One region of the Micromonospora chokoriensis genome, then DNA from elsewhere that is predicted to be linked to it. Evidence: riboswitches for the same ligand, from Rfam matches in the RefSeq annotation. Region 1 holds a riboswitch; the other holds the start of a gene.
The links. Region 1 has a riboswitch for thiamine pyrophosphate ahead of thiE (thiamine phosphate synthase). Riboswitches for the same ligand answer to the same signal wherever they lie in the genome.
Positions count from the first base shown of each region.

Region 2: linked by a shared signal. The riboswitch ahead of GA0070612_RS12820 (ECF transporter S component) and the one ahead of thiE (thiamine phosphate synthase) in region 1 are both predicted to bind thiamine pyrophosphate.

Region 1 is NZ_LT607409.1:2,039,095-2,054,788, forward strand. It holds gene GA0070612_RS09660 (ThuA domain-containing protein) at 1-2,657, opposite strand, end outside; TPP riboswitch at 2,959-3,068, shown strand; gene thiE (thiamine phosphate synthase) at 3,063-3,689, shown strand; gene thiO (glycine oxidase ThiO) at 3,686-4,846, shown strand; gene thiS (sulfur carrier protein ThiS) at 4,837-5,037, shown strand; gene GA0070612_RS09680 (thiazole synthase) at 5,034-5,813, shown strand; gene GA0070612_RS09685 (thiamine phosphate synthase) at 5,915-6,649, shown strand; gene thiD (bifunctional hydroxymethylpyrimidine kinase/phosphomethylpyrimidine kinase) at 6,646-7,431, shown strand; gene thiC (phosphomethylpyrimidine synthase ThiC) at 7,449-9,041, shown strand; gene GA0070612_RS31365 (hypothetical protein) at 9,122-9,373, shown strand; gene GA0070612_RS31370 (hypothetical protein) at 9,456-12,605, opposite strand; gene GA0070612_RS09715 (cupin domain-containing protein) at 12,683-12,991, opposite strand; gene GA0070612_RS09720 (LLM class F420-dependent oxidoreductase) at 12,988-13,938, opposite strand; gene GA0070612_RS09725 (ABC transporter ATP-binding protein) at 13,941-14,726, opposite strand; gene GA0070612_RS09730 (ABC transporter substrate-binding protein) at 14,993-15,694, shown strand, end outside.
Region 2 is NZ_LT607409.1:2,683,265-2,698,958, forward strand. It holds gene era (GTPase Era) at 1-392, shown strand, start outside; gene GA0070612_RS12760 (acyltransferase family protein) at 581-1,648, shown strand; gene GA0070612_RS12765 (DUF4097 family beta strand repeat-containing protein) at 1,635-2,441, opposite strand; gene recO (DNA repair protein RecO) at 2,544-3,410, shown strand; gene GA0070612_RS12775 (isoprenyl transferase) at 3,415-4,230, shown strand; gene GA0070612_RS12780 (hypothetical protein) at 4,297-4,482, shown strand; gene GA0070612_RS12785 (thioredoxin reductase) at 4,830-5,057, shown strand; gene GA0070612_RS12790 (pirin family protein) at 5,054-5,815, shown strand; gene gndA (NADP-dependent phosphogluconate dehydrogenase) at 6,100-7,542, opposite strand; gene GA0070612_RS12800 (thiamine-binding protein) at 7,674-7,970, opposite strand; gene GA0070612_RS31405 (hypothetical protein) at 8,261-8,695, shown strand; gene GA0070612_RS12810 (energy-coupling factor transporter transmembrane component T family protein) at 8,941-9,741, opposite strand; gene GA0070612_RS12815 (ABC transporter ATP-binding protein) at 9,738-11,168, opposite strand; gene GA0070612_RS12820 (ECF transporter S component) at 11,271-11,864, opposite strand; TPP riboswitch at 11,939-12,043, opposite strand; gene GA0070612_RS12825 (alpha/beta fold hydrolase) at 12,151-12,981, shown strand; gene GA0070612_RS12830 (sugar isomerase domain-containing protein) at 13,072-13,821, shown strand; gene GA0070612_RS12835 (DUF6328 family protein) at 13,974-14,477, shown strand; gene GA0070612_RS12840 (acyl-CoA dehydrogenase family protein) at 14,564-15,694, shown strand, end outside.

The DNA.
Region 1 (15,694 bases):
TTCGCCTCGGCGCCGTGCCCGGAGGCGAGCGACGTCTGGACGGTGCCGGTGCAGCCGGTGTGCTGCTCCAACGGGTGGGCGTGCTCGTCGTGCCCGAGCAGCACCTGGAGCCCCACCTTGGCACAGTCGATCTGCCCGTCCTCGGGGTCGGTCACCTTGATCGAGTAACGGACCTGGTCACCCCAGTTGAAGAACCCGCCGTCCGGTGGGAACTCGATGGAGACCGTCGGAGCGGTGTTGCCCACGGTCACCGGCACGTTGGCCACCGCGGTCCGACCCTTGGGGTTGGTGACGGTGAGCTGGGCCGTGTAGTTGCCCGCCGTGGCGTACGTGTGCGTCGGGTTGGCCTCGGTCGAGGTCTGCCCGTCGCCGAACGTCCAGGCGTAGGTGAGCGCCCCACCGTCCGGGTCCCGGGAACCGGCGCTGGAGAACGTGACGGTCAACGGCGCCGGACCCGAGGTCGGGTTGGCGGACGCCGCCGCGATCGGGGCACGGTCACCGGCGGTGTAGTCGATCCGGTAGACGCCGGAGTTGTCGTTGTTGCCACCGAAGCCGCTGCCCCACTCGATCAGGTACAGCGCGCCGTCCGGACCGAACTCGAAGTCCATCGGCCGGATCATGCTCATGCCGGTGAGCAGCTGGTTGATGTCCACAAGCGACTTGCCGTCGGCGGTCACCTGCATGGTGTACATCTTGTTCTGGTTCCACTCGCCGAGCAGAGCCTTACCGTCGTAGTACGCCGGCCACTTCCGGTTGGAGTTGAGGTCGGCGTCGTAGCGGTAGACCGGGCCACCCATCGGGGCGCCACCGCCGCCGATCTCCGGGTAGCGCGCGTCACCGGCGTACCCGTAGTCGACGGTCGCGGGGACGACCGGCGGGAGGTTGGTCAGGCCGGTGTTGTTGGGCGAGTTGTTGACCGGTGCGGCGCAGTCGAACTTCGGGCCGCTCGGACCGGACGGGAACGTGTAGTCGTTGTAGGCCTCGTTCGTGCCCGTGCAGTACGGCCAGCCGTAGTTGCCCGGGGTGACGATGTTCCACTCGACCAGACCACGCGGGCCCCGGTTCGGGTTGTCCGAGTTGGCGTCCGGCCCGTAGTCGCCGACGTACAGCGTGTTGGTCTTCGGGTCGGTGCCGATCCGGAACGGGTTGCGGAAGCCCATCGCGTAGATCTCGGGACGGGTCTTCTCGGTGCCCGCAGCGAAGAGGTTGCCTGCCGGAACGGTGTACGTCCCGTCGTCCTCCGGGTGGATCCGGATCACCTTGCCGCGCAGGTCGTTGGTGTTGGCCGAGGTGCGCTGCGCGTCGTAGTCCTGGCGGCCCGCCCGCTCGTCGAGCGGCGAGTACGAGTTCGACTCGAACGGGTTGGTGTTGTCACCGGTGGCCAGGTACAGGTTGCCGTCGCTGTCGAAGGCCATGCTGCCGCCGGCGTGGCAGCAGGTGTTGCGCTGGGTGTCGACCCGCAGCACCTGCTTCTCGCTGGCCGGGTTGATGGTGTCGCCGGTGACGGTGAAGCGGGACAGCAGGTTGCGGCTGACCCCGTCGTTCGGGGCGTAGTACAGGTACACCCAGTTGTTGGTCGCGAAGTCCGGGTCGAGCCGGATGCCGATCAGGCCGTCCTCGTTGCCGGTGAAGACGTCCAGGTCGACGGCGGTGACGGTGTTGCCGGTGTCCGGCTTCACGATCTGCACGCGACCGTCGCGCTCGATGTAGAAGACCCGCCCGTCGGGGGCGATGTCCAGCTCCATCGGGTTGCTGGTGTTGCTGTCCAGCGTGACCTTCTCGAAGTTCGCGGTCTTCGAGGCGCCGCAGTCGGCGTTCTCGACGCCGGCCGCGGTGCGGATGCCGCCGAGCAGGTGGGAGAGGAACTGGGGCTCGGCGTACGACTCCCGGGTGTGCCCCAGGCCCGTGTACCAGGACCGGCCACCGTCGTAGTCCTGACACCAGGCGACCGGGTGGTCGGCGCCCATCGCGCCGGCGCCGGGGGTGTAGCTCTTCTCGTCCAGGCTGGCCAGCACGTGGACGTCCGGCCGGGGGTTGGACTGGTAGTTGTACCACTCGTCGAACCGGGACCAGCGCTCCGGCAGACCGGCCGTGGACGGGTGGGCGTGATCCTCCACCTTGACCGTGGCCGTCTGGTTCTGCGGGTGGTTGGCGAAGTACGCGCCGACCAGGTCGCCGTACCAGGCCCAGCTGTACTCGGTGTCCGACGCGGCGTGGATGCCGACGTAGCCGCCGCCGGCCTTCACGTAGCGCTCGAACGCCGCCTGCTGCTCGGCGTTGAGCACGTCACCGGTGGTGGAGAGCCAGATCACCGCCTTGTACTTCGCCAGGTTGGCGTCGTTGAATGCGGCGCCGTCCTCGGAGTTGTCCACGGTGAATCCGTTGGCGGCGCCGAGTTGCTGGATGGCGGCGATGCCGGTGGGGATGGAGTCGTGCCGGAAGCCGGCGGTCTTGGAGAAGATCAGGACGGAGAAGGGATCGGCTGCGGCCTTTGGCGCCTTCGGCACCACCTGGCTGACCGGGGCTGCGGCTTGCGCATCCCGTGGGGGGGTCTGGGCGGCTGCCTGGGCAGGCGTGCCGAACAGGGTGGTCGAGGCCATGGCCAGGGAGATCAGGGTTGCAGTGATGGGTACGCGGGCACGACGAGAACGGGACACGCCGCCTCCTGTGTCGTAGTGACAGAGCTCGCGGGAGTCGGCTCGCCGAACGCCCTCCCTCATGGAGCCGGTGGTGACGCCGTGCCAGGGTGCCCCCACCGACATTTTGTCGAATCGCTGAACAAATTAATTCGGCTGGCTCGATGTCGGGCAAGATGCAGACGGGTAACGGTTCTGCAACGGCGTGCGACATTCCGAACAGGACCGTATGAAGTGCCCCATCGATCTTGCTCGTCGCGGTCGGCCGTGACGCCGTCGAACCCGCCTTGGCAGACCGGCGGATCTGTCGTACGGTGACACGCAAGTAACCCACGGGAGCCCGGTGTACCGGGCTGAGAGGGGGGCTGACAGCCCCCGACCGTCGAACCTGATCCGGGTAATGCCGGCGCAGGGAGGAGTGTTGCCGTGCCGTCCCTGGGGCGACTGCATCTGATCACCGACACCCGACCCGGGCGTGACCCGCTCACCGTGGTCCGGGCCGCCCTCACGGCGGCCCGCACCGACCTGGTGGTGCAGGTCCGGGTCGAGGACTCCGCCACCGACCGCGAGGCGTACGACCTGGCCCGGCGGGTGCTGGCGCTCTGCGACCCGTACGGGGCGACCTGCCTGGTCAACGACCGGTTGCACGTCGCGCTCGCGGTCGGTGCCGCCGGGGGGCACGTCGGTGCCGACGACCTGCCGGTCGCCGCCGCCCGCCGGGTGCTCGGCCCCGCCGGAGTGCTCGGCGCCACCGCCCGTGCCCCGGGCGCGGCCACCGAGGCGGTCGCGGCCGGAGCCAGCTACCTGGGCGTCGGGCCGTGCCACACCACCAGCACCAAGTCCGGCCTACCCGATCCCATCGGGCCCACCGGGGTACGCGCCGTCGTCGACGCCGTGGACGTGCCGGTCATCGCGATCGGCGGAGTGACCGCCGAGCGGGTGCCGGCGCTGCGGGCAGCCGGCGCGTACGGGGTGGCGGTCGTCGGTGCCCTCTCCGCCGCCGCCGACCCGGCGCGGGCGACGGCCCAGCTGATCGAGGCGCTGACGTGCTGACCGGCCGGTTCCCGTCACCGCCGTCGCGCGACCGGGTCCGGCCGGATGTGGCGGTGGTGGGGGCGGGACCGATCGGGCTGTCCATCGCCTGGCGCTGCGCCGCCCGAGGGCTGCGGGTCGTCGTACACGATCCGGCACCCGGTTCGGGGGCCTCCGCGGTGGCCGCCGGCATGCTCTCCCCGGTCGCCGAGGCGTACTTCGGTGAGCGGCAGTTGACCGGACTGCTCCTGGCGTCCGCCGAGCGGTGGCCGGGGTTCGCCGCCGAGTTGACCGAGGTGACCGGCGTCGACATCGGCTACCGGACCGAGGGCACCCTGATGGTCGGCCTGACCGGCGACGACCTGGCCGAGGCACGCCGGCTGTGGGCGTACCAGCAGGGCTTGGGTCTGCCGGTGACCCCGCTGCGCCCCAGCGAGCTGCGCGACCGCGAGCCGGCGCTCGCCCCGAGGGTGCGCGGCGGCGCGCTCGCGCCCACCGACCACCAGGTGGACCCACGGCTGCTGGTGCCGGCGCTGCGCGCGGCGGCGCAGCGGGCCGGCGCGGCGCTGGTGCCGCAACCGGTTCGACGACTCTCCGATGTGGAGGCCCGGGTGACGGTGGTCGCCGCCGGGTGCGGGGCCGCGGCACTCACCGGTCTGCCGGTGCGGCCGGTCAAGGGCCAGATCCTCCGGCTCCGCGCGCCCGACGGCGTCGCGCCGGGCTTCCGGCACGTGATCCGGGGGTACGCCGACGGCGAACCCGTCTACCTGGTGCCCCGTGTCGACGGGGAGGTCGTGCTCGGCGCGACCGTCGAGGAACGGGCGGACACCACCGTCACCGCCGGAGCCGTGCAGCGGCTGCTCCGCGCCGGAGTCGACCTGCTGCCGGAACTGGCCGAGTACAACCTGGTCGAGGCGGTTGCCGGGCTGCGCCCGGGTACGCCGGACAACGCGCCGATCCTCGGGCCGCTGCCCGGCCGACCGGACGTCCTGGTCGCCACCGGGCATCACCGGCACGGCATCGTGCTCGCCCCGGTCACCGCCGACCTGATCGCGGGCCTGGTGCTCGACGGCATAAGCGACCCGCTGCTCGGGGCGTTCCCAGCCGACCGTTTTCTCGGCGGCCGGACGCCCGGTGGCAGCCCTGATCGCAGCACGGAGGGGGACCAATGGAGTTGACGGTGAACGGGGCCGGACGCGACGTGCCGGGCGGCACGTCGGTGGCCGACCTGGTGCGTGACATCGTGCCCGAGCAGCGTGGGGTGGCGGTCGCGGTCAACGGGGAGGTCGTACCCCGGGCGGGGTGGCCGGACACGGCGCTGCGCGACGGCGACCGGGTCGAGGTGCTCACCGCGGCGCAGGGCGGGTGAGCGGCATGTCGTTCGAGCTGGGCGGGGAGACGTTCACCTCGCGGCTGATCCTCGGCACCGGCGGCGCAGCGAACCTGCACGTCCTGGAGCAGGCGATCCGGGCGTCCGGCACCGGGCTGGTCACGCTGGCGTTGCGTCGGGTGGGCACCGCGCCCGGCTCCACCGGCGGGCTGTTGGACCTGCTGGACCGGTGCGGGGTACGACTGCTGCCGAACACCGCCGGCTGCCACACCGCGACCGAGGCGGTCAAGGTGGCCCGGCTGGCCCGGGACGCGTTCGACACCGACTGGGTCAAGCTGGAGGTGATCGGCGACGAGCGGACGCTGCTGCCCGACGGGGTGGAGCTGCTCCGCGCCGCCGAGGAGTTGGTCGCCGACGGCTTCACCGTGTTGCCGTACACCAGTGACGACCCGGTGCTGGCCCGCCGCCTCGCCGACGTGGGCTGTGCGGCGGTGATGCCGGCCGGCTCACCGATCGGGTCGGGGCTCGGCATCGGCAACCCGCACCACATCCGGCTCATCCGGCAGGGCGTGGACGTGCCGGTGATCCTCGACGCGGGCATCGGCACGGCCTCGGACGCCGCCTTGGCCATGGAGTTGGGCTGCGACGCGGTGCTGCTGGCCAGTGCTGTCACCCGAGCGGCCGACCCGGTGGCGATGGCGACCGCGATGCGGTACGCGGTCGAGGCGGGACACCTGGCCGCCGGGGCCGGCCGGATCGCCCGACGTTTCCACGCGCTCGCCTCCACACCCGACGAGGGAAGACCCGACCTGTGACCGGGCCCGACGGGCGCGCCCCCTCAGCTTCCCACCCGGCATCCCACCCGGCGGCAGATCTTGGAAGCAATCCGCCCCTGGAGGGGCCCGTTCCTTCCAAGATCCCGTTGGGGGTTGTTGTTCTCACCGACCGGCTCGTGGCGCAGGGCGGGCTCGACCGGGTCGTGGCGGGCGCCGTGGCCGGGGGAGTGCGCTGGGTGGTGCTGCGGGAGAAGGACCTGCCCCGCGCCGAACGGGCCGCCCTGGCCGCCGACCTGCGCGCGATCCTCGCCGGCGTCGGCGGGGCCCTCGTCGTGGCCGGCCCCGACCCGCTCGGAGGCGACGCGGTCCACCTGCCGGCCGCCGGCCCGTACCCACCACCGATCCACACGGTGGTCGGCCGCTCCTGCCACGACGAGAACGAGCTGACCCGCCTGACCACCGAGCACTACGCCACCATCTCCCCGATCTGGCAGACGAAGACCAAACCGGGCTACGGCCCACCCCTGGGTGTTGCAGGGCTGGGCAGCCTGGTCCGCGCCAGCCCGGTGCCCCTGCTCGCCCTCGGCGGAGTCGAGACACCAGAACAGGTAACCGCCTGCGTCAAGGCGGGAGCAGCAGGCGTAGCCGTCCTTGGCGCGATCATGCGAGCCCAAGACCCCGCCGAGGCGTCAGCGAGCCTGACCAGCGCCTATGTAGAGGCGGTCACCCCGGTGCTGACCCAAACCCGGCGCGGGGTCACCCAGGTCCCCACGTCAGGGCTGCGGCCGACCGTGCCCACGCAGGGATCAAGCCTGATCGCCCGGAGTGGGCGCGGTCGGCCGCAGCCCCCAACCGCAACCAGGGAAAGAAGATGACCCCGCAAACACTGCTGACCATCGCCGGCTCGGACTCCGGCGGCGGCGCGGGAATCCAGGCCGACCTCAAGGTCTTCGCGGCGCTGGGCACGTACGGCACCAGTGTCCTCACGGCGGTCACCGCGCAGAACACCCGGGGTGTCGACGCCGTTCTGCCGATGCCTCCGCGCACTGTCACCGAGCAGTTGGACAGCGTGCTCGCAGATTTCACCGTCGCCGCCGTGAAGACGGGCATGCTCGGCACTCCCGCGGTAGCCGACGCGGTGGCCGAGGCGGCACGGGCCGGCCGGCTGCCCCACCTCGTCGTCGACCCGGTGCTGGTCGCCACCAGTGGTCACCGGCTCGGCGTGGTGGGCGCGGTGGAGCGGCTGCTGCCGTACGCCACCGTCGCGACGCCGAACTGCGCGGAGGCCGCGGCTATCACCGGACGCCCGGTCGACGACGTGGCCGGGATGGTCGTCGCCGCCGAGGCGCTCGCGGCCGGCGGACCCGACTACGTGGTGGTCACCGGCGGCGACCTGGCTGGCGGCGAGGCGGTCGACGTGCTGCACGGCGACGGCGTCACGACTCTGCTGCGCGCCCCACGGGTGGACACGCGGCACACCCACGGCACCGGGTGTTCGTTCTCGGCGGCGATCGCGGTGCGGCTCGCGCTGGGCGATCCGGTGCCGGCGGCGGTGGGGGCCGCCAAGGAGTACGTGCTCCGCGCGCTGGACGGCGCGCGGGGTTGGGAGCTGGGCGCGGGGCGCGGACCGCTGAACCACTTCGGCTGGTCCGCTTGATCACCAGGGAGGCTGTCATGCAGGCACGAGGCAAGGTGTACGTCGAGGGTTCCCGACCGGACGTCCGGGTGCCGTTCGCGGAGGTGGAGCTGACCGGGGACCATCCGCCGGTGCGGCTCTACGACACGTCCGGCCCGGGGTCGGACCCGTCGGTGGGGTTGCCACCGTTGCGCGGCCCGTGGATCGCCGAGCGGGGCGACGTGGCACCGGCACGGGGTGCGGGCACGCCACTCGCCGGTGTGGACGGTCGCCGACCCACGCAGCTCGCGTACGCGCGGGCGGGTGTGGTGACGCCGGAGATGGAGTTCGTGGCGATCCGGGAGAACGTCGACCCGGAGCTGGTGCGTTCGGAGATCGCCGCCGGCCGGGCGGTGCTGCCGCTCAACGTCAACCACCCGGAGTGCGAGCCGGCCATCATCGGCAAGGCGTTCCTGGTCAAGGTGAACGCCAACATCGGCACCTCGGCAGTCAGCTCGTCGGTCGCCGAGGAGGTGGAGAAGCTCACCTGGGCGACCCGGTGGGGCGCCGACACGGTGATGGACCTGTCCACGGGTAAGCGGATCCACGAGACCCGGGAGGCGATCGTGCGGAACTCGCCGGTGCCGATCGGGACCGTGCCGATCTACCAGGCCCTGGAGAAGGTCGGCGGCGACCCGGTGAAGCTGAGCTGGGAGGTGTTCCGGGACACCGTCATCGAGCAGGCCGAGCAGGGCGTGGACTACATGACGGTGCACGCCGGGGTGCTGCTGCCGTACGTGCCGCTGGCCGTGGACCGGGTCACCGGGATCGTCTCGCGCGGCGGCTCGATCATGGCGGCCTGGTGCCTGGCGCACCACGAGGAGAACTTCCTCTACACCAACTTCGCCGAGCTGTGCGAGATCCTGGCCCGCTACGACGTGACGTTCTCCCTCGGCGACGGGCTACGGCCCGGTTCGATCGCGGACGCCAACGACGAGGCGCAGTTCGCCGAGCTGCGTACCCTCGGCGAGCTGACGAAGGTCGCCTGGGAGCACGACGTGCAGGTGATGATCGAGGGCCCGGGCCACGTGCCGATGCACAAGATCAAGGAGAACGTGGACCTCCAGCAGGAGTGGTGCCACGAGGCACCGTTCTACACACTCGGGCCGCTGACCACCGACATCGCGCCTGCGTACGACCACATCACCTCGGCGATCGGCGCCGCGATGATCGGCATGTTCGGCACCGCGATGCTCTGTTACGTCACCCCGAAGGAGCACCTCGGCCTGCCGGACCGGGACGACGTGAAGGCGGGCGTGATCGCGTACAAGATCGCTGCGCACGCCGCGGACCTGGCCAAGGGGCACCCGGGGGCGCAGGCCTGGGACGACGCGCTGTCCAAGGCGCGGTTCGAGTTCCGCTGGGAGGACCAGTTCAACCTCTCGCTGGACCCGGAGACCGCGCGGTCGTACCACGACGCGACGCTGCCCGCCGAGCCGGCGAAGACGGCGCACTTCTGCTCGATGTGCGGCCCGAAGTTCTGCTCCATGAAGATCACCCAGGAGCTCAAGGAGTACGCGGCACGCGGCATGAAGGACAAGTCGGAGGAGTTCGTCTCCGGCGGAGGCCGGGTCTACCTCCCGCTGGCCTGACTCCGGGCGAGCGCAGTCGGTCGGGCCCGGCGCTTCCGGTCGGGCCCGGTGCGGCCGGGCGGGGCGCGGGCTGGCCGGGTGTGGCGTGGCCTGGCCGGGCTTCCGGGCGTGGCCTGGCCCGGCGTGGCGTGGCGTGGCGTGGCCTGGCCCGGCGTGGCATGGCCCGGCGTGGCATGGCCCGGCGTGGCGTGGCATGGCCCGGCGTGGCATGGCGTGGCCTGGCCCGGCGTGGCCTGGCCTGGCGTGGCCTGGCGTGGCGTGGCCTGGCCTGGCCTGGCCTGGCCGGGCTTCCGGGCGCGGCGTGGCCCCGGCTCGGCCGGCCGGACGGGTGATCGACTCGGGTTCACTGGTGTCGTGGTGTCCAGGCGTGCGGGATGGCCCGACCTCAGCGAACCCGAGTGGATCACGCAGGTTCTACTCGCGGTGGTGCCGGCCGGTGGAGCGCAGCGAACGACGGGCGTTCCCCTGCTCCGGCTCGTTGTCCGAAACCGGCTTGCTCAGGCCCGCGACCCAGTCGACGAACTCCTCGTCCTGGGCCGGCAGCGGTTCCGTCGCGCCTTCCGGATCCTGGCGCTCCTCGCTCCGGGCCCGGTTGCGGCGGAAGAGGCCACCGAGCCGTCCGCGCCGGGAAGGCTGTTCCGCCACTGTGCCGGCCGTCGGCGTGGCGTCACCGCTGGCCGGGTCGTCGGTGTCGGCGGCCGAACCAGCCCTGGCCGGCACGACGGGGAACTCCACGGCACTCGGGCTCTCGGACGGGGAAGGCGTTCCGCTGTGGTCGGCCGGGCTCGGACGGTCCGGCGACTCTGTCGGTCGGGTACGTCGGGTCGTGTCGAAAGCGTTCCAGGTGCTGGCCCGGCTCAGGTCCGGCAGCGGCGCCCGGTGTCGAGGTCTCGGCATCTGGTCGGTCGACGCCTCCGGCCCGGTCGGCCCATCCGGAACCGTCGACTCCGGCCCAGCCGCCTGCGGCGGCACCGTCCAGGCCGACGTGACCGGCCAGGGCGATCGTGCCGGCGTCCACCGGTCGGCCTCCGGGTTACCGGTGGCCGGAATCCCGAACAGCCCAGCGGTGGAAGCGTCCTCGGCGACGTCGTCGGCCCGGGCGGCTGCGGACGCACTGGCCGGGTCCACCGGTGACGCGGAGTCACGGGCGGCTGCGGTGGTGGCGGACGGCGGCACGGTGGGGTCGGTGGTCGCGCCGACCGGGGTACGCGGCGAGCCCGCCTTCGGATCGGCCACCTTCGACGTCGGGCTGGCAGCGGGCTGGGGCTTCGCTGCCGTCCCGACGTTGCCCGCGTCCTTCTTGCCGGCGGCCGGGGTACGTGGCCGGTTGACCGCCTCGGCTTCCGGGCCAGGTGCGGACGGTGCGTCGGTGATGCCGGGTGCGACGGTCGGGGTCGCTGCCGTCGCGCGGGTCGGGGAGACCTTGGCCTCCGGGTCGGAAGCTGTGCCTGCGCTCGCGTCGCTGGGCACCGGAGTGTCGGCCGGGATGTCGGAACCGGTGCGGTCGGCGGACCTGCCGGACCGGGCGACCTTCCTGGTGCGCCCGGTGGTCGTCCCGTCGGTGTTCGTTGGCTCGGTCGACGACACGTCGCCAGGGGAGTCGGCTGTGGCATCCGAACCGACCTTCGGCTTGCGCGTGCGGCGCGGCTTGAGCGTTGCCGCCGCGTCACCGGCGCCCGTGCCGGCCGCGCCCGTGCTGGCCGCGCCCGTGCTGGCCGCGCCCGTGCTGGCCGCGCCCGTGCTGGCCGCGCCCGTGCTGGCCGCGCCCGTGCTGGCCGCGCCCGTGCTGGCCGCGCCCGTGCTGGCCGCGCCCGTGCTGGCCGCGCCCGTGCTGGCCGCGCCCGTGCTGGCCGCGCCCGTGCTGGCCGCGCCCGTGCCGGCCGCGCCCGTGCTGGCCGCGCCCGTGCTCAGCGCGCCGGTCGCACCCGCGCCGGTCGCACCCGTGCCGGTCGCACCCGTGCCGGTCGCGCCCGTGCTGGCCGTGCCGGTGCTCAGCGCGCCGGTTGTGTCCGTGTTGGCTGCGCTGGTCGCATCGGTCGTGCCCGAACTGGTCGTGACGACGCCGGTTGCGCCGGTGCCCCGGTCGTCGGTCGGTCGGCTTTTCGTGCGTGGTGTCGAGTTGCCGGTCGGCTCGCCGTCGGCCGGGCCGGCGGCACCCCCGCGCCGGCTCTCGGCGCCCGTCGCCGCTGTACCGGCCGCTGCTGCACCGGCCGCTGCTGGACCGGTCGCTGCGGTGCTGGTCGCTGCGGTGCTGGTCGCCGCCGCACCGGTTGCGGCGTCGGTCGGGCTGCTGACCTCGGTGGTGGCCGGGCGCTCGGTGTCGGTCGAGGAGACGCCGTCCTCCGGGATCAGCCTGTGGGTCCGCGTGTCGGCGGTGAACTCGCCGGTCGGATCGGTCAGCCAGGATGCGGGCCTGGCCAGCGCCCCAGGGGTTGCCGCAGTGGCGGGGGCCGGACCGTGTTGGCCGCTCGCTGTGGTCGTCGGCCAGTCCCAGTGGGCCGGGACGGTGCGTACACCGTCGGAGCCTTCGGCGGCCCACGGACCGGGAACGACGGCGGCCGGCTTCGCGTCGGTGGGTGGCTCCACGGCGGTGCGTTCGGCGGCGGCCGGCTCGTTCGGTGAATCCGTCGACGTCGCGCCCGGCAGTTCCGGGCCCGGGGGCAGCGGGCGCAGGATGTCGGAGGGCTCGATCGCCGCCGGGTCGGTGGTACCGGCGCGGGCCGGCCACCGCAGCAGCGCGGCGGCAGCCGCGCCGAGCGCGCCGGCGAGGATCGCGATCAACGAGGCGTAGTAGGGGGTGGCCTGGTAGCGGTCCACCGCGTCACCCGGGCCCGCGGTCAGGTACGCGAATGCCACCAGCACCGGCCCGGCCACCCCGGTGGCTCCGCTGACCAGTGGCGCCTGGCCCTGCCAGCGGGCCAGCCCGGCGGTCGCCCCGCCCGCCAGCAGCGCCACGATGGGCAGCAGGAGCAGCGCCAGCCGTTGCGCGGCGGCGTCGTCCAGCCAGCTCGGCTCGAGGACGCCGAGTCGGACCGTCGGCAGGGGGCCGGTCGTGCCGAGCGACGGCAGTACCGAGATCAGTGCGAGCAGCCAGACCGCGCCGGCGACAGCCGCCATGTTCCAGCCCAGCTCGGGTCGGAGCAGGACAACGATCGCCGCGCCCGCTCCGATCACCGCGCCGAGGACGGCGCAGATGCCCACCGCCCACACCGGGTCCACCGAGATCAGCTCGGCGGCGCGGGCGGGCTGCATGCAGAGCGGAGCGACGACCGTGGCGCCGAGCGCGGCCGCACCACCGATCGCCAACTGGCGGCTCGTGCCGGGCGGCGGCGCGTCGCGGTGAGCGAGGCGCCCGGTCAGGACGGCGCCGACGACGGCGGCGTTCGCGGCGAACCAGCCGACCCAGACGAGCTGGGTCGGCCACTGGTTGACGGTCGTACCGGTGAAGGCGCCGGTCAGCCGGACGATGCCGAAACCGTACGCGACGCCGAGCTGGCCGGCCCCGGCCAGCACACTCACGCCGAGCGCCGTGAGCAGCAGTCTGCCCCAGGTCCGAAAGGCCATGTCGGGCACGTTACGCACCTGGTACACCCGATCGCCACCGGCGCGCCGCGCGGCGCGCCGGCCCGCGCTCGGCGGGTCTACTTGAGTTCGACCAGCCGGGCCAGGTAAGTCGTGTCTCCGACATTGGTGAGCATATGCACTGCGCCCGGGTCGCGGTAGACCACGCCACCGGTGGGCTCGTCGGCGTCGATCCGGGTGCCGTCGATGGTCTGTACGACGTTCTTCGCGCCCTCGATCGCCACCACCAGGTAGGGGTGGTCATGCCGGTGCAGCGGCTGCCGCTCGCCGGGCTCGAGGCGGATGTGCCAGACCCGGACCCGGTCGTTCTCGAACACGATCTCCTGGCCGACCGGGCCGAGTTCGGTTCCGTCGATCACGTCGGTCATCGTTCTCCGTCCAGTTGGGGAAGCACCTCGGCGGCGATCAGTTCGAGGTGGTCGAGGTCGTCGAAGTCGATCAGGCGGAGGTGTACGCGGGTGGCGCCGATCGCGGCGAACTCGCCGATCCGCTGTACGAGCTGCGCGGGTGAGCCGACCACCGGGTCCTCCGGCGGCAGTGCGCTCTTCTCGTGCAGGGGAGCGGCCCGCCGTCGAGCCTCCTCGTCGGTACGGCCGACGGCCACGACGATCCCGGCGGAGAGCACCAGCGGTGCCCGCCCGGACTCCGTCCGACCGGTGCGCTCGCACGCCTCGCGTACCCGGTCGTAGGCCTCGGCGGTCTCCGCGACGGACTTGAACGGCATGTTGTACTCGTCGGCGTACCGGGCGGCCAGCTCCGGGGTGCGTTTGGGGCCGCGACCGCCGACGATGATCGGTGGACCGGGCACCTGCACCGTCTTGGGCAGGGCGGGCGCGTCCACCAACCGGTAGTGGTCGCCGGTGAAGCTGTAGGTCTCGCCGGACGGGGTTCCCCACAGCCCGGTGATCACCTCAAGCTGCTCGGCCAGTCGGTCGAAGCGTTCGCCGACCTTCGGGAACGGAATGCCGTACGACGTGTGTTCGCGCTCGTACCAGCCGGCGCCGATGCCCAGCTCGACGCGACCGCCGCTCATCTGGTCGACCTGCGCGACCATCACCGCGAGCGGGCCGGGCAGCCGGAAGGTGGCCGACGTCACCAGGGTGCCGAGCCGGATCCGTTCGGTCTCCCGGGCCAGCGCGGCGAGGGTCAGCCAGGCGTCCGTCGGGCCGGGCAGGCCCGGGTCGGTGCCCATTGCCTGGTAGTGGTCGGCGCGGAGGAAACCCTCGTAACCGCAGGCCTCGACCAGCCGGGCGAACCGGAGTTGGGTGTCGTAGGTGGCACCCCGGTGGGGTTCGGTGAAGACCGACACCCGCATGGTCATCGTCCTTCCGCGCCGGCGGCGGCCGGCTCGTCGCGTTCCATCAACAGCTCGTGGAGGTCGGCGCTGACGCGCGCGACGTCGGCCAGATGGGCGTTGCGGCCCAGGGTGCGGGGCCGGGGGATGTCGACGTCGAGCACCTTGCGGATCCGGCCGGGGCGGGGGCTCAGCACGACCACCCGGTCGGCGAGCAGCACCGCCTCGTCGATCGAGTGGGTGACGAAGACGATGGTCGGCCTGTTCTCCATGTGCACCCGCTGGAGTTCGCCGGACAGCTCCTCGCGGGTGAGGGCGTCGAGCGCGGAGAACGGCTCGTCCATCAACATCACCCGGGGTTCGCCGATCAACGACCGGCACAGCGACACCCGCTGCTGCATGCCGCCGGAGAGTTCGTGCGGCAGGCGCTTCTCGAAGCCGGCGAGACCGGCCACGTCGAGCAGTTGCCGGGCGCGCTCACGGTGCTTGGCGCGGCTCCAGCCGAAGATCTCCACCGGCAGCAGGACATTGTCCAGCACCGTGCGCCAGGGCAGCAGCGCGGGCTTCTGGAACAGCATGGCGATGTCCTGGCGCGGACGGGCGATCGGCGTGCCGGCCACGGTGATCTCGCCGGAGGTCAGCGGGAGCAGCCCGGCGATCAGTCGCAGCAGTGTGGACTTTCCGCAGCCGGAGCGGCCGAGCACCGCGACGAACTCACCCTCGGCGACGTCGAGGTCGATGCCGCGCAGCGCCTCCACCCGGCCGGACCGGCCTTCGAAGGTACGAGACACTCCGGATAGTCGGATCATCTCCGGCGGCCTCCGCTGAGTGGACGGTCAGGAATCCGACAAAGGCTAGCCCGCCGGTTGGTGTATCGCACCGCCCGGGGTGGTCGTCAGGTTGTTTCCGTTCCGCAACCCGATGCACCTGGCGTCGCAAGTGTGGGTTTCTCGTACGCTGTGCCCGCGAAGAGTCCCCCCACGACGGCGGCGCCGGCTTCCGCCCCTCACGCCGGCCCGTCATGACAACCCCTCCGGTGCCGGTCAGGCCCGGTCGGAAAGGACATGGTGCTTTGATGAGAAGGCTGACCCGTACGGTCGCTACGGCCGCGCTGGCCACCGCCCTCGCCTTTGTCTCCGCCTGCAGCAGCGGGTCGGACTCGGCCGACGACGCCAAGGGTGGCGACAGCAAGAGCCTGGAGAAGGTGACCTACCTCACCTCCTTCGGTAACTTCGGCCGTGACTCCTACGCCTGGGTGGCGAAGGAGAAGGGCTTCTTCAAGGAGGCCGGCTTCGACGTCGAGATCAAGCCCGGTCAGGGCACCGGCGGCGTGATCCAGACCATCGTGGGTGGCCAGGCCGACTTCGGCCCGGTCGACCTCACCGGCAGTCTGCTGCAGGTCGGCAACGGCCAGGCGAAGGACTTCACTGTGGTGGCCGCGATCCAGCAGCGCACCATGGCCGGCATCGCCTCGGTCGAGGGCAAGAACATCGCCTCCCCGAAGGACCTGGAGGGCAAGAAGCTCGCCGACACCCCCGGTTCCGTGGTCCGCAACCTGTTCCCGACGTACGCCCGGCTCGCCGGTGTGGACGTCAACAAGGTGACCTGGGTCAACGGTGAGGCGCAGGGCCTGATCGGCATGCTGGGCACCGGCTCGGTGGACGGCATCGGCCAGTTCGTCGTCGGTCAGCCGACCATCGAGGCGGTGGCCAAGAAGAAGGCCGTCATGCTGCCGTACAGCAACGTGATGCAGGACCTCTACGGCAACGTGCTGATC
Region 2 (15,694 bases), 640 kb from region 1:
ACGTGATGACGAAATATCTGCCGCCGTCGCCGCAGCTCTACCCGGACGACATGCTGACCGACGATCCCGAGCAGGTTCTCGTCGCGGAGCTGATCCGGGAGGCCGCGCTGGAGGGGGTTCGTGACGAGCTCCCGCACTCCATCGCCGTGGTGGTCGAGGAGATGATCCCCGAGGGCCAGGTCATGAAGATCTACGCCGACCTGTACGTGGAGCGGCCCAGCCAGAAGGCCATCGTTCTCGGTCACAAGGCGAGCCGGCTCAAGGAGGTCGGCACCAACGCCCGCCGGCAGATCGAGGAGCTGCTGGGCGGCCGGGTCTATCTCGACCTGCACGTACGGGTCGCGAAGGACTGGCAGCGCGACCCGAGGCAGCTGCGCAAGCTGGGCTTCTGACCCCACCGCACCGACCGGTCGGCCGATCGGGCCGGCCGGCGCGGGTACGGCTGTCGTCGTACCCCATGATCGTCTTCGGTCATGTCGGTGGAGAGATTCACGTTCGGTCGGGGGTGCTGTCCGTTTCGCGCGGGCACCGCGCAGGGTAGGGGAACGACGCCAAGCGTCCCCGACCGAGATGCAGGCTGATGCGCAACAGGTACCTCGACGTGCTCCGTTTCCTGGCCATCGTCCGAGTGGTCGTCTACCACGTCACCGGGTGGGCGACCCTCACGCTCGTCTTCCCCGCCATGTCGGTGATGTTCGCGCTGGCCGGTTCGTTGATGGCCGCGTCGCTCACCCGCTCCGGGCCGGCGGCGGTCGGGCGTCGGCTGCGTCGGCTGCTGCCGTCACTGTGGGTGCTCGCGGCGGTCTTCGTGCCGGCCATGCTGCTCAGTGGGTTGCCGGTGAGCCCTCGGGTGCTGCTGTGGCTGTTCCCGATCGCCGACCCACCGGCCAACGACTGGGGCGCCCTGGCCCTGAGCGTCATCTGGTACCTCCGCGACTACCTGTGGTTCGTGCTCGCCTCACCTGTCGCGTTCTGGCTCTTTCGGCGTGCCCCGCTGCCAACCCTGCTCGCCCCGTACCTCCTCCTGGTCGCGATCGAGGCGGGGATCTACCCGGCGCCGACGGTGCTGCGCGAGTTCGGGCTGTACTTCGGAGCGTGGATGCTGGGCTTCGCCCACCACGCCGGGATGCTGCGCCGGCTCTCCGGCCGGGTGTTGTACCCGGTGGCGATCGCCCTCGCGGTGGGCGGCGGTGCCTGGATCGTCGGGCATCCGGGCCCCCGGGGGTACGACCTGAACGACAACCACCTGGGCAACGCCCTCTGGTCGGCCGCGTTCATCCTGGTCGTCCTCGGTCGGGCTCCCACCGGGGTGGAGTGGCTGGGTCGGAGCCGGCTGGCCGACCGGGCGGTGACAGTGGTCAACCGGAGGGCGCTCACCATCTACCTCTGGCACATGCCGTTCGTGGTGGCGCTCACTCCGCTGGTCGACGTGGTGGGTTGGTCCCACCAGGATCCGGTGGGGCTGGCCATCCGGGTGTTGCTGGTCTTCGCGCTGGTCGGCCTGGTCACCCTCGCCGTCGGTTGGGTCGAGGACGTCGCCGCCCGCCGCCGCCCGGAGGTGATCCCCGGTGGCCCGAGCCGACCGGCGGTGGTGCCCGCCCAGCGGACGGTCGGGGAGCAGGCCACCGTCGACGTCAACGCTGGCTGATCGTCACGTTGCCGCTGCCGGCCGAACCGTCGAGCACCAGCGACGCGGCCGGGTCGTCGGCGACGGTGACCCGCGCGTCACCGGAGCCCGCGCCGGAGCGCACCCGGTAACTGCCCGGCGGCACCAGCAACATCACGTCGCCGCTGGACGCGTGCGCCCGCGCCGCAGCCGGTTTGTCCAACTCGACGGTGACATTGCCGGAGCCGGCCTCGGCATCCGTCGTGCCACCGAGCCGCCGCGCGGTGATGTCACCGGACCCGGCGCGCAGGTGGACGGCCCCGCTGACCTCGCTCACGTCGATGTTGCCGGAACCGGTCTCCACCTCGACCGTGCCGCTCGCGTCGACGACCCGCACGTCACCCGACCCCAACCGAAGCTCCACCGCGCCGACCTTGCTCAGCTCGACGTCACCGGAACCGGACTCGCCCTGGAGAGCCACACCCTCCGGCACCGTCACCTCGTAGGAGACGCTGCACCGGTCGCCGCAGTCGGTGTCCAGCACCAGCTCGCTGCCCTTGATCTCGTACCGGGCCCGGGGCTCGCCACCCTGGTAGCGCACCACCCGCTTGATCCGCGCCTCCGCCGCCGTGCCGGTGCCCCGGACGACCACGTCACCGGAGCCCGGCAACACCCGGATGCTGGTGATCTGCACCGGCTCGGTGTCGTCGTAGTCGAGCCGACGCATGGCCAGGTTGTCACACCCGGCGAGCACGATGAGAGTGGTTGCCAGCCCCAGGGCGACGGGGGCGGTGACGCGACGACGGAGACCGCCGGTGGTCGGTTGCATTGCCATGGCCAGCACGCTACGGCCGGTCAAGAGCCGCGCGCATCGGGGTTAGTCCGCGCGTCCACCCCGAACCAACCCTGATTTCACACCCCGAGGGAGAATGGCCCGATGGCCGGGTACCGCCGACAGCTCTACCGCGACGACGCGGTGGTGCTGCGTGTGCAGAAACTCGGCGAGTCCGACCGGATCATCACACTGCTCACCCGCCGACACGGGCGGCTGCGGGCGGTGGCCCGCGGGGTCCGCCGCACCATGAGCAAGTTCGGTGCCCGGCTGGAACCGTTCGGCCACGTCGACCTCCAGCTCGCCGGTGACCCGAAGGGCAACCACGGCAGCGCGCTGCACACCGTCAGCCAGGTCGAGGGCATCGACCTGTACGGCAAACGGTTCCTGGGGGACTACCCGCGATACACGGCGGCCAGCGCGATCGCCGAGACCGCCGAGCGGCTGACCCCGGTCGAACGGGAGCCGTCGCTACGGCTGTTCCAGCTCACCCTGGGCGCACTGAAGGCGCTGTCCCGGGGCGAGCACGCCACCACCCTGGTGCTCGACGCGTACCTTTTGCGGGGGATGGCCCTCGCCGGTTGGGCGCCGGCGCTGATCGCCTGCGCGGTCTGCGGCACCCCGGGTCGGCACCGGGCGTTCTCGGTGCCGGCCGGCGGCGCGGTCTGCCCGGACTGTCGACCACCCGGCGCGGCCCACCCCGCGCCGGCCACCATCGACCTGATGTCCGCGCTGACCACCGGCGACTGGGTGCTCGCCGACGCCACCGACACCGGGGTACGCCGGGAGTGCAGCGGGCTGGTCGCGGCTCACCTCCAGTGGCACCTGGAGCGCGCGCTACGCTCGCTGCCGCTGGTCGACCGGGGTCCCTCGGCGGCCGGCGCGGCCTCGCCACCGGAAGGCGGCGGAGCCGTGGTGCTCCGGCCACGTGGCGACGTCGAGGCCGGGGCGGACGGCGCGAACAGGGAGTGACCGAGTGATCCGATCGAAGAAGGCCAGCCGGCGCGAGCCGACGCCGCCGACCCCACACCCGTCCGGCGCCCGGCCGCCGGCGCTGCCCGCCGAGGCGGTGCCGAAGCACGTGGCGGTGGTGATGGACGGCAACGGTCGGTGGGCCAAGGACCGCGGGCTGCCCCGCACCAAGGGGCACGAGGCGGGGGAGCACAGCCTCTTCGACACCATCGAGGGCGCCATCGAGATGGGCATCCCCTACCTGTCGGCGTACGCGTTCTCCACCGAGAACTGGCGGCGCTCGCCGGACGAGGTCCGATTCCTGATGGGGTTCAACCGGGACGTCATCCGTCGCCGCCGCGACCAGTTGGTCGACCTCGGCGTCCGGGTGGTCTGGTCGGGTCGCCCCGGGCGGTTGTGGAAGAGCGTCATCTCCGAGTTGCAGACCGCCGAGGAGATGTCCCAGGGCAACTCGACGCTGACCCTGCAGTTCTGCGTCAACTACGGTGGGCAGGCCGAGATCGGCGACGCCGCCGCCGCGATCGCCCGGGACGTGGCCGCCGGCAAGCTCGACCCGGCGAAGGTCACCGAGAAGACCGTCGCGAAGTACCTCTACCACCCGGAGATTCCGGAGGTGGACCTGTTCCTGCGCCCCTCCGGGGAGGAACGGATCTCCAACTTCCTGCTCTGGCAGACCGCGTACGCCGAGCTGGTCTTCCTGGACACGCTCTGGCCCGACTTCGACCGCCGCCACCTCTGGTACGCGTGCGAGCTGTTCGCGCAGCGGGACCGTCGCTTCGGCGGGGCACTGCCCAACCCGGTCGCCCCGGTTCTGAGCTGACGCGCTTACCCGCACGTCACACTGGGTACCAGTGACGTCAGAAGCCACTGACGGAGGTGAACCCACATGATCCAGAAGCGCATTGCCCAGTGGGCGGTGATGGCGGTCGCAGTGCCACTCGCGGCTGCCGGCGCCCGCCGACTCAGCCACACCCTGGAGGCCCGCCGTGGTCCCTCCGGAGCGACCCGGCTCCTGACCAGGGGCGCCGACCTGATCCGCCCCCAGAAGGCCAAGCGCCGCCGTTTCTTCTGACCCCGACAACCCTGGCGCCGCCCGCGATCCTGCGGGCGGCGCTTGCGTTGGTGCGCGGAGCCGCCCCGCCCCGCCCCCGCCCCCACCCTCGCCCCGCCCCCGCCCCCGCCCCGCCCCCGCCCCCGCCCCGGTCGATCATGGAGTTGTGGTGGCCGAATCAGCCGCTTTCGCGACTTATATGCACCACCACAACTCCATGATCGACGCGGCTGGGGTGGGCTGGGGTGGGCTGGGGTGGGGTGGGGTGGGGTGGGTGGGTGGGTGGGTGGGTGGGGTCGTTTCGGAGTTCTGCGGAAGGGGGGCCTGTAGGGTCCGGAAGTGGCGGGCCGACGGCGGTTGGAGTGCGCATGCGGGATCTCCGGTTCAAGATGATCATGGCGTTGAACGCTGCCGATCTGGGTGACCCGATCTGCGAGCAGGTGGCTGACATCTGTGCCGAGATCGCCGAGCAGCACTGCGCCGAGTTCGGCCACACACCACAACTCCGGACCGGCGAGATCGCCGAACTTGCCACCGGAGAACCGGCCCTGACCTGGGCGCCGTCGACCCCCGACGCCGGGCAGCGTGCCTGGTGACCGCGCCCGCCCCCGCAGTGGACGTCCGTCGCGCCGACGACCGCTTCGCCACCCGGATCTCCTGGCTGGACTCGAAGCACTCGTTCTCGTTCTCCCGGCACTACGACCCGGCCAACACCCACCACGGTCTGCTGCTGGTCAACAACGACGACGTGGTCCGGCCGGGCGCCGGCTTCGAGACCCACCCGCACGAGGACATGGAGATCGTCACCTGGGTGCTTCGTGGCTCCCTGGTGCACCAGGACTCCACCGGGCACTCCGGGGTGATCTACCCGGGGCTGGCGCAGCGGATGAGCGCCGGCACCGGCATCCTGCACTCGGAGAAGAACGACGCCTGGCGGCTCAACAACCAGGAGCCGCACAGCGACCCGGTCCACTTCGTGCAGATGTGGGTGCTCCCGGACGAACAGGGCGTCGACCCCGGCTACGAGCAGCTGGAGATCGAGGACGAACTGCTCCGCGGCGGCCTGGTGCCGATCGCCTCCGGGATGGACCGCTACGACGGCGCGTCCGCGATCCGGATCCGCAACCGCTACGCGACGCTGCACGCCGCCCGACTCGCCCCCGGCGACGAGGTCACCATCCCCGACGCGCCCTTCGTGCACCTGTACGTGCCCGACGGCACCGTCACCCTGGAGGGCAGCGGGCCACTGGGCACCGGCGACGCGGCCCGGCTGACCATGACCGGCGGCCGGCGCGTCACCGCCGACGAACCGGCCGAGATCCTCGTCTGGGAAATGCACGCCACGATCAACTGACCGGGGCCCGCGAACCTGTGCTGCGCCGGGCCGCGCGGTCTGCCGCGCCGCGCCGCGTCGTCTGCCGCGCCGCGTCGTCTCTCATGATCGTGCTCGAACATGGAAGTAGTGGCCTCCCATCGTCGGGAGGCCACTACTTCAAGGATCGAGCACGATCTTGCCGCGGGACGAGGCCCGGCAAGAACTGGGCCGACCCGAGCGTGTCGGGGCCGCGGGCCGCGGGCCTCCGGCCGTGGGCTGTGGGCCGCCGGTCGTGGGCTGTGGGCTGTGGGCCGTGGGCTTGTCTACGCCGGCGACTCGGTGCGGTCGGCGGCCCAGGTGGTGTGGAACGAGCCGTCCCGGTCCACCCGCTGGTAGGTGTGCGCGCCGAAGTTGTCCCGCAGACCCTGGATCAGCGCGGCGGGCAGCCGCTCGGCGCGCAGCGCGTCGAAGTACGCCAGCGACGACGAGAAGGCGGGCGTCGGCACACCGGCCCGGGTCGCGTCACCCACCACCCGCCGCCAGCTCGGCACACCGGCCGCGACGGCGTCGGCGAAGTACGGTGCGACCAGCAGCGTCGGAAGGTCGGGCTGCTGGTCGTACGCCTCGCGGATGCGGTCCAGGAAGCGGGCCCGGATGATGCAGCCGCCCCGCCAGATCGTCGCCGTGCCGCCGAGGTCGATGTCCCAGTCGTACTCCTGGCTGCCGGCCCGGATGTGGTCGAAGCCCTGCGCGTACGCGACGATCTTGGAAGCGAGCAGCGCCCGACGGACGTCCTCGACGAACGCCTCCCGGTCGGTGACCTGCCACTTGTCACCCGCGTCGGGGAATGCCCGGCGGGCCGCCTCCCGCTGGTCGACGTGCCCGGACAGCGAGCGGGCGAAGGTGGCCTCGGCGATTCCGGTGATCGGGATACCCAGGTCCAGGGCGCTCTGCACGGTCCATCGACCGGTGCCCTTCTGCTCGGCCCGGTCCTGCACGACGTCCACGAACGGTCGGCCGGTGTCCGCGTCGGTGTGCGCGAGCACGTCGGCGGTGATCTCGATGAGGAACGACCCCAGCTCGCCGTCGTTCCAGTCGCGGAAGATCTCCGCGATCTCCGCCGGCTTGGCGTCCAGACCGGAGCGGAGCAGGTCGTACGCCTCGGCGATGAGCTGCATGTCGGCGTACTCGATGCCGTTGTGCACCATCTTGACGAAGTGCCCGGCGCCGTCCGGCCCGACGTGCATGCAGCACGGCACACCGTCCACCTGCGCGGCGATCTTTTCGAACATCGGCCCGAGCTTGGCGTACGACTCGGCGGAGCCACCCGGCATGATGCTCGGGCCGAGCAAGGCGCCCTCCTCACCACCGGAGACGCCGGTGCCGCTGAAGTGCAGCCCCTGCGCGCGCAGCGCCTCCTCCCGACGGCGGGTGTCGGCGAAGTGGGCGTTGCCGCAGTCGACGATGATGTCGCCCTCCTCCAGCAGCGGCACCAACTCGTCGATCACCGCGTCGGTCGGCGCACCGGCCTTGACCATGACGATGACCGCGCGGGGTCGTTCCAGTGACGCCACGAAGTCGGCCATCGTCTCGCCCGGCACGAAGGTGCCCTCGTCGCCGTGCTCCGCGACCAGGCTGCGGGTGCGCTCCGGCGACCGGTTGTGCACTGCCACCGTGAAGCCGTTGCGGGCCAGGTTGCGGGCCACGTTGCGACCCATCACCGCCAGCCCGGTCACACCGATCTGTGCCTTCGCCTGCTCAGCCATCCGTGCCGCCACCTCTCGTCACCACTATTGGCGTTCCGAACCTATCGTGATGTGGGCCGATCCGGGACCAGTGATCCACCCTCTGATACGCCAGGTGGTCGCGAAGCTGCCGATGGTGGCGACGCGACCGGTCAACCCTCGGCGAGTCGGGCTTCGATCCGGGCGACCTTGCCGGTGAGCGCGTCGGTGACCCCGGGCCGGACGTCGGCCTTGAGCACCACGCTCACCCGGGGCGCCCGCGCGGCGACAACGTCGACCGCGCGCTTCACCACCGCCATCACCTCGTCCCACTCGCCCTCGACAGTGGTGAACATGGCATCGGTCCGGTTGGGCAGGCCGGACTCCCGGACCACCCGGACCGCCTCGGCGACCAGGTCACCCACGGAGTCGTCGCCGCCGAGGGGGGTGATCGAGAACGCGATCAGCATGTACCGATCGTGCCAGTAATTCGGGTGCGCGTCCCGTCGGGCGGCCGTTAGGGTACGGACATGCGTTACTGACGCCCCACCTTCCGAGCCGGCCCGCCGCCCCGCGCCGCGGTCCGTGCGCTCGCGGGCGTCCGCATGTCCCCTCCGCCGTTCGGCGGCGCTGGCTGTGTCCGATCCCGGCGAGCAGTCCCTCCACCGTTCGGCCGTCGCGTTGCGACGGTCACCAGCCGATCCGACCGGCCGCCGGCGCGCGGGACCGGCCGTTCCGGTCGGCATTGAAGGAGGCCCGCATGCCTGCCAGGCGCAATCCGAAGAAGTCCCGTAAGACACCGCTCGGCACCAACCCGACGACCGAGCACGGCCGTCCCCGAGCAACCCGCCCCGACCTCGACCTCGCGGTCGAGCCGGCGATCCAGGCCGAGCGGGCAGCGCTGGCCGACGCGGCGTCGCGGGAGGTGCTGGCAGAGCCGGCGCTGCCGGCGGTGCGGGTCGAGCCGGCGCTGCCGGCGGTGCGGGTCGAGCCGGCGGCGGTGCTCGATGAGCTGACGACGTCGATCGACGTGCCCGCGGCAGTCGACGCCCCGACGGTGGGAGCCCTGCCGAAGTCTGCCGGGCGACCGGCGGCACCGACGGCCGGACCGCCCCAGGGTGGCGGCGGTCGCGCGGGCGGCGGCCGCAGCCGACCGGCCGGTCAGACCCGCCGCTACGCCTTCCGCCGCAGCTGATCGGTCGTCCTGGCGTCCCCGTTACGCGGGGGCGCTGGGACATGGCAGCAATAACAGGGATGTAGTGGCCTCCTTCGCCAACGAGGCCACTACATCCCTGTTGTTGTGCGGATCTTGGCGGCGGCGGGGCGGTCGGGCGGGCAGCAGGCGGCAGCAGGCCAGCGGGCGGCGGCGGCGGGGGGTCGGGCGGCCAGCGGGCGGTCGGGCGGGCAGCAGGCGGTCGGGCGGGCAGCGGGGCGGCGGGCTCAGCCGATCAGGGGGCGGAAGGTGCCGAGGAGGACGCTCGTGGTCAGGGCAGCTCCGGCCAGGGCTGCCGCGCCGGCGACGAGGAGCCCGTCGGCGCGGGTGAAGTACTGGCGGCGGGCGACGGTTCGGGGCGTACCGGCGTCGAAGCCACGAGCGTCCATCGCCACCGCTAGCCGGGTGCCCCGGCGGATCGCCCCGACCAGCAGCGCGAACGCGGTGGAGGCGAACAGTCGCAGCTTGGCCAGCGGGTTGCCTCCGGCGTCGACGCCCCGTGCCCGCCGCGCCATGCTGATCATCTGCCACTCCTGGCCGAGCAGTGGCACCAGCCGGAACGCGGCCAGTGCCCCGATGGCGAACCGGGCGGGTGCTTTCGCGTTCTGGATCAACGCGTCGGCCAGGTCGGTGGGGTCGGTGGTCGCGAAGACGATCACTCCGGGCAGGGCCACCGCGAAGACTCGCAGCACCAGGCCGAGCGCGGTGAGCAGCACGCCGGTACTCACGAACACCGGTCCCGCGTCCAGCAGGACCCGGCCGGAGCGGTCGGCGGCGAAGAGCACCAGGGTCACCAGGATGCCGGCGGCGCTGAGGAGCAGGGGCCAGGCCCGCCGTGCCAGCACCCGGTAGCGGATGCCGAACAGCGGCAGGACGGCGAGTTCGAGCGCGATGGCGATCGCCGGGGCCACCGGGTCCAGAGTGGCCAGCAGGGTGAACGAGAAGACCAGGGCGGCGGCGACCTTCGCCACCGGGTTGCGGCGGGCCAGTGGCGCATCGGGCGCGGCGACCGGCTCGATACTGATCATCGGTCGTCGCCCGGGGTCGCTCGTAGGGTGACAGTGCGGTCGGCGAGCGCGGCGACGAAATCCGCGTCGTGGGTGACCGCGACCACGCCGTGTCCGGCGTCGCGCAGGTCGGCGAAGAGGTCGACCAGCTCCCGCCAGGTCCGCCGGTCCTGGCCGAAGGTGGGTTCGTCGCAGATCAACAGGCGGGGCGCGGTGGCCAGGGCGGTCGCCACGCTCAGCCGCCGCGCCTCACCACCCGAGAGGGTGTACGGGTTGGCAGCGGCGAGTCGGGCCAGCCGCAGCCGTTCCAGCAGCTCGGCCACTGTCTGCTTGACGGCTGAGTCGGGTTGACCGGTCCGGCGCGGGCCGAGCGCCAGCTCGTCGAAGACGGTGCCGGTGACGAACTGGTGCTCCGGGTCCTGGAAGACCGACCCGATCCGGCGGGCCAGGGCGGGGGCGCGCCAGCGGTGCGGGGGAGTGCGGTGGTCCGCGCCGGCCAATTCGGCGGACGCGGTGACCCGCCCCGTGCCCGGCCGGAGCAGCCCGCCCAGCAGCAACGCCAGGGTGGACTTGCCGACGCCGTTGGGTCCGCGGACGGCGAGCGCCTCGCCGGCGCGTACCCGAAGATCGGTGGAGGCCAGCCGGGGTGGCAGGCCGAGCCGGTCGGCGGTGAGCAACAGCTCCCCGGCCGCGGCGGTGGCCGGGCGGGGCGCGATGGGGTGACCCGGCACCCACACCCCCTCGGCGGCCAGGGCGGCGCCGTGGGCGGCGAAGACGGCTTCGGGTGTGCCGTCCGCACGGACCCCGCCGCCGGGTTCCAGGACCACCACCCGGTCGACCAGTGGCAGCGCCTCGGCGACCCGGTGCTCGACCAGGATCAGTGTGGTGTCGGCGTCCAGCGCACCGGCCACCGCCTGCCGGATCAGCTCGGCCCCGGCCGGGTCGAGGTTGGCGGTCGGCTCGTCGAGCAGCAGCAGGCCGGGGCGGAGGGCGAGCGCGCCGGCCAGGGCGAGGCGCTGCTGCTCGCCGCCGGAGAGCGCGGCCGTGTTGCGGTCGCGGGGGTACGGGAAGCCGACGCGGTGCAGCGCCTCGTCCACCCGGGGCCAGATCTCGTCGGTCGGCACTCCCCGGTTCTCCAGCCCGAAGGCGACGTCGTCGCCGCAGCGCGCCATCACCAGTTGGGTTTCCGGGTCCTGGAAGACGATGCCGACGCGCTCCCGCCCCTTGCGGGGGTCGAGCCCGTCGATCTCGACGATGCCCTCCTGCTCACCGGAGTCCTCGGGGAGCAGCCCGGCCAGCGCGCTGAGCAGGGTGCTCTTGCCGGCCCCCGACGGGCCGAGCAGCAGCACCCGTTCGCCGACCTCGACCCGCAGGTCGACCCCCCGCAGCGCCCAGGCCCGCCGCCCAGCGTGCCGCCAGCCGAACCCCCGCAGAACGACAGCGCCCACCGGCCCCCCTCTCGCACGCTTACTCGTTGTCGATCAAGAGGTTTGCGTCAGATTCCGCCTCCGGTTGACGCAAACCTCTTGATCAACGCAGCCGGACCGGGGTCAGACCAGGGCGCGGTCCCGGCCTGCCGGGAACCGGTCCAGGACGCCGGTGTTGGCCAGGGCCTTGGTCAGCAGCCAGCCACCGGCGCCGGCGATCACCGTGGCGCTGACGATGGTGATCAGCGCGTACGGGATGCGGTAGTCGGTCAGCTCGTAGTCGACGTTCCAGATGAAGAAGTCGAACAGCGCGGCGCTGAGACCGGTCAGCGCGCCGGCCAGGACCGCGGTCGGCAGCCGGAACGACCGGTACCGGAAGGCGGCGAACGCCAGCTCCGCGCCGATGCCCTGCACGATGCCCTGCGGGATCACCGTGCCGGCCCACTGGCTGCCCAGCAGCGCGGAGAGGACTGCGGCGACCGTCTCGCAGTAGAGCGCGGCACCGGGCTTGCGGATGACCAGGCCGCCGATCACGGCCGGCATCAGCCAGACGCCGTACAGCAGCGCCTGCGCCGGCGGGAAGAAGGTGAACGCACCCTCGGTGGCGCTCCAGACCAGGCCCCACGCCCAGAAGATGACGCCGAAGGCGACAGCGATCACCGAGGCGACCACGATGTCGATCGTGCGCCAACGGTGGGTGTCGGTGGTGGATGTCATGTGTTGCTCCCAGTTCGTGAGTGCGAACCAGGAGAAGACGCACGCCGCGTCCGGTGGCACCGGACGGCGGCGCGGCTGGAGGTCGACCGAACTCCCTGCGCTGGCATTACCCAGATCAGGTTCGAGGGTCTGCGGGCGTGCCCGCACTCTCAGCGCTGTGCGCTCCCCTGTCGGATGTGAAGTTGTCTCGCTGACGCTAACACCGACCGGGGGTGCGGGCCCAGCAGGGCACCCGCCTGACCTGCGGGAGCGGTCGGCCCGACCCCGGATGGGTACGCTTCCGATCATGCGGGTCGACGCGCGAGGCTTCACGTTCGAGGTGACCGACGCTGGTCCGCCGGACGGCGTGCCGGTTCTGCTGCTGCACGGTTTCCCGCAGCACAGCGGTGAGTGGGACGACGTCCTACCGGCACTGCACGCCGCCGGCCTGCGCACGTACGCGCTGGACCAGCGCGGTTACTCGCCGGGCGCGCGGCCCACGGCGGTGGCCGACTACCGGATTCCCGAGCTGGTCGCCGACGTGGTGGCGGTGCTCGACGCCCTCGGCCTGGACGCCGTCCACCTGGTCGGGCACGACTGGGGCGCGGTGGTGGCCTGGGCGGTGGCCGCCGGGCACGCCGAGCGGGTCCGCACCCTGACCGCGGTGTCCGTCCCACACCCGGCGGCCATGGCGTACGCCCTGAGCAACGACAGCCGACAGAAGGCCCGGTCGTCGTACATCGCGCTGTTCCGTGAGCCCGACAAGGCGGAGAAGGTGCTGTTGGCGTGGCACGCCACCGCGTTGCGCAAACTGCTCGGCGGGGTCGGCGACCGTGCCCGGGTGGACCGCTACGCCGACCCGATGCGCGAGCCGGGGGCGCTCACCGCAGCGCTGAACTGGTACCGGGCGATGTCCCGAGCCGACCTGGCCGCGGTCGGCCCGGTCGCGGTGCCCACCACGTACGTGTGGAGTGACCGGGACGTCGCCATCGGCCGGCCCGCCGCCGAGGCGTGTGCGGCGAACGTCACCGGCGACTACCGCTTCGTGCAGTTGGCCGGCGTCAGTCACTGGATCCCGGACGCGGCGCCGGGCCCACTCGCCGAGGCGATCCTGGCCCGGGCCGGCGGGACGGCCTGAGCTGGTAGAACGCGGGGCGCCCTGCCTGGTCGACGTGCTCGACTCGGGCGCGGTTGACTTGTTGGCCTGCAATCGGACGACGGAGGACGCATGACGGTGAGTGCCGAGGACTACCTGGCCGTGGTGACCGAGACGATCGGCCGGGTGGCCGCCAGCCAGCGGGAGGCGGTGGGCCGGGCCGCCGACCTGATCGCCGAGGCCGTACGCGCCGACGGTGTGGTGCACGCGTTCGGCACGGGGCACTCGGAGGCCCTCGCCATGGAGATCGCGGGTCGGGCGGGTGGTCTGGTGCCGACCAACCGGATCGCGCTGCGTGACCTGGTGCTGCTCGGCGGTGAACCCGCCGACCGGCTCGGTCCGATGCTGGAACGGGACCCGAGCGTGGCGCACCGCCTCTACGAGTTGGCCCCGGTGCGGCCCACCGACGTGTTCGTGCTCGCCTCGAACTCCGGTGTCAACGGGGCGATGGTGGAGTTCGCCGGCTTGGTCAAGGAACGCGGCCACGGGCTGGTGGCGATCACCTCGGCGCAGCACTCCGGCCGGATGACCTCCCGGCACCCGTCCGGGCGCAAGCTGAGCGACCTCGCCGACGTGGTGCTCGACAACGGAGCCCCGTACGGCGACGCGACCCTGCCCCTTCCCGGCGGTGGCGCCGTCGGCGCGGTCTCCTCGATCACCGCGGCCCTGCTCGCCCAGCAGGTCACCGTGGAGGTGGTGGCGCGGTTGCTGGCGGCGGGGGAGCGGCCCCCGGTCTACCTGTCAGCGAACATCCCGGACGGCGACGCGCACAACACCGAGCTGGAGACCCGGTACGCGGGCCGCATCCGGCGCGGGTCCTGAGACCGTCGCCGGTGCCCCGCCCCGACGGCGGACTGCGTCTGCGAAGTGAACGGGAGATGTCGTGAACCTGTTTCGCGCTCGGCCGGGTGGGGCATTGGCGTTGCTGCCGGCGGCCGGGACCGCCGGCAGTAGCGTCTCACCGGAGGTAGCGCGTGTCCAAGGAGACCGAGAAGCAGCGCTGGCAGCGCAACTTCGCCGACCTGCTCCAGGAGTTGCGGGTCGCACAGACCGGCGTGCAGATCCTCTTCGCCTTCCTGCTCACCCTGCCGTTCAGTAACGGGTTCACCCGGACCAGCGAGTTCCAGCGGGACGTCTATATCGTCGCGCTGCTCGCGGCGGCAGCCGCCACCGCAATGATCATCTCGCCGGTGGCGTTCCACCGGGCGCTGTTCCGGCAGGGCCGCAAGCCGGAGCTGGTGCGCTTCGCCCACCGGATGGCCAGCGGGGGCCTCGCCTTCATGCTGATCGCGATGGTCAGCGCCGTACTGCTGATCACCGACTTCGTGCTGGACCGGCCGATCGCCTTCCTGCTCACTGCCCTGACCGGCGTCTGGTTCCTCACGTTCTGGATGATCCTGCCGTTCGCCCGGCGCAACTGGGGTGAGGACGACATCGACGACGATGACGACGACCCGGACACCAGCATCGGCCGCTGACCACCTCGATCCGCACGCACCGCTACCCCTGGGTAACAACCGGGGGTAGCGTGGCGGTAGCCGCATCGAGCTTCGAGGGGGCAGCCGTGACCACGACGCATAACGGCCGACCGGCACCGGACGATCCCGACTCCCCAGCCACCACCGGCGCCGCCGCGCCGCTGCCGGCAGAGGCCGGGCAGGTCTCCGAGAAGGAGGCCCGACAGGTCGCCGAGGCCGCCCGGGAGTCCACCTGGGACCGACCCAGCTTCGGCAAGGAGCTGTTCCTCGGTCGGTTCCGGCTCGACCTGATCGACCCGTGGCCCCGGTCCGACCCGGGCGACGCCGCCCGCGCCGAGGCCTTCCTCGGCCGGTTCCGCACCTTCCTGACCACCGAGGTGGACGGCGCGGCCATCGAACGCGACGGCTCCATCCCGGACTCGGTGTTCCATGGCCTGGCCGACCTCGGCGCGTTCGGCATGAAGATCGACCGGAAGTACGGCGGGCTCGGCCTCAGCAACCTGCACTACTGCCGGGCGCTGATGCTCGCCGGTTCGGTCAGCCCGGCCATCGGCGCGTTGCTCTCCGCCCACCAGTCGATCGGTGTGCCGCAGCCGCTGAAGATGTTCGGCACCGGCGAGCAGAAGCAGACCTTCCTGCCCCGCCTCGCCGCCGGCGAGGTGTCCGCCTTCCTGCTCACCGAGCCCGACGTCGGCTCCGACCCGGCCCGGCTGGCCACCACCGCCGAGCCGACCGAGGACGGCACCGGCTACCGGCTCAACGGGGTGAAGCTGTGGGCCACCAACGGCATCGTGGCCACTCTGCTGGTCGTGATGGCCCGGGTGCCGGCCGGCGAGGGGCGTCGAGGTGGGATCACCGCCTTCGTGGTGGAGGGTGACAGCGAGGGCATCACCGTCGAGCGCCGCAACGAGTTCATCGGCCTGCGCGGCCTGGAAAACAGCCTCACCCGGTTCCACGACGTGTTCGTGCCCGCCGAGAACGTCATCGGCGGCGAGGGCAAGGGGCTGAAGATCGCCCTGACCACGCTGAACACCGGCCGGCTCTCCCTGCCGGCGATGTGCGTGGGCGCCGGCAAGTGGGCGCTGAACGTGGCCCGGGGCTGGGCCGCCGACCGGGTCCAGTGGGGTCGGCCGGTGGGCGAGCACGAGGCGGTCGCGCAGAAGCTCTCCTTCATCGCCGCCACCACGTACGGCATGGAGACCATGCTCGACCTCTGC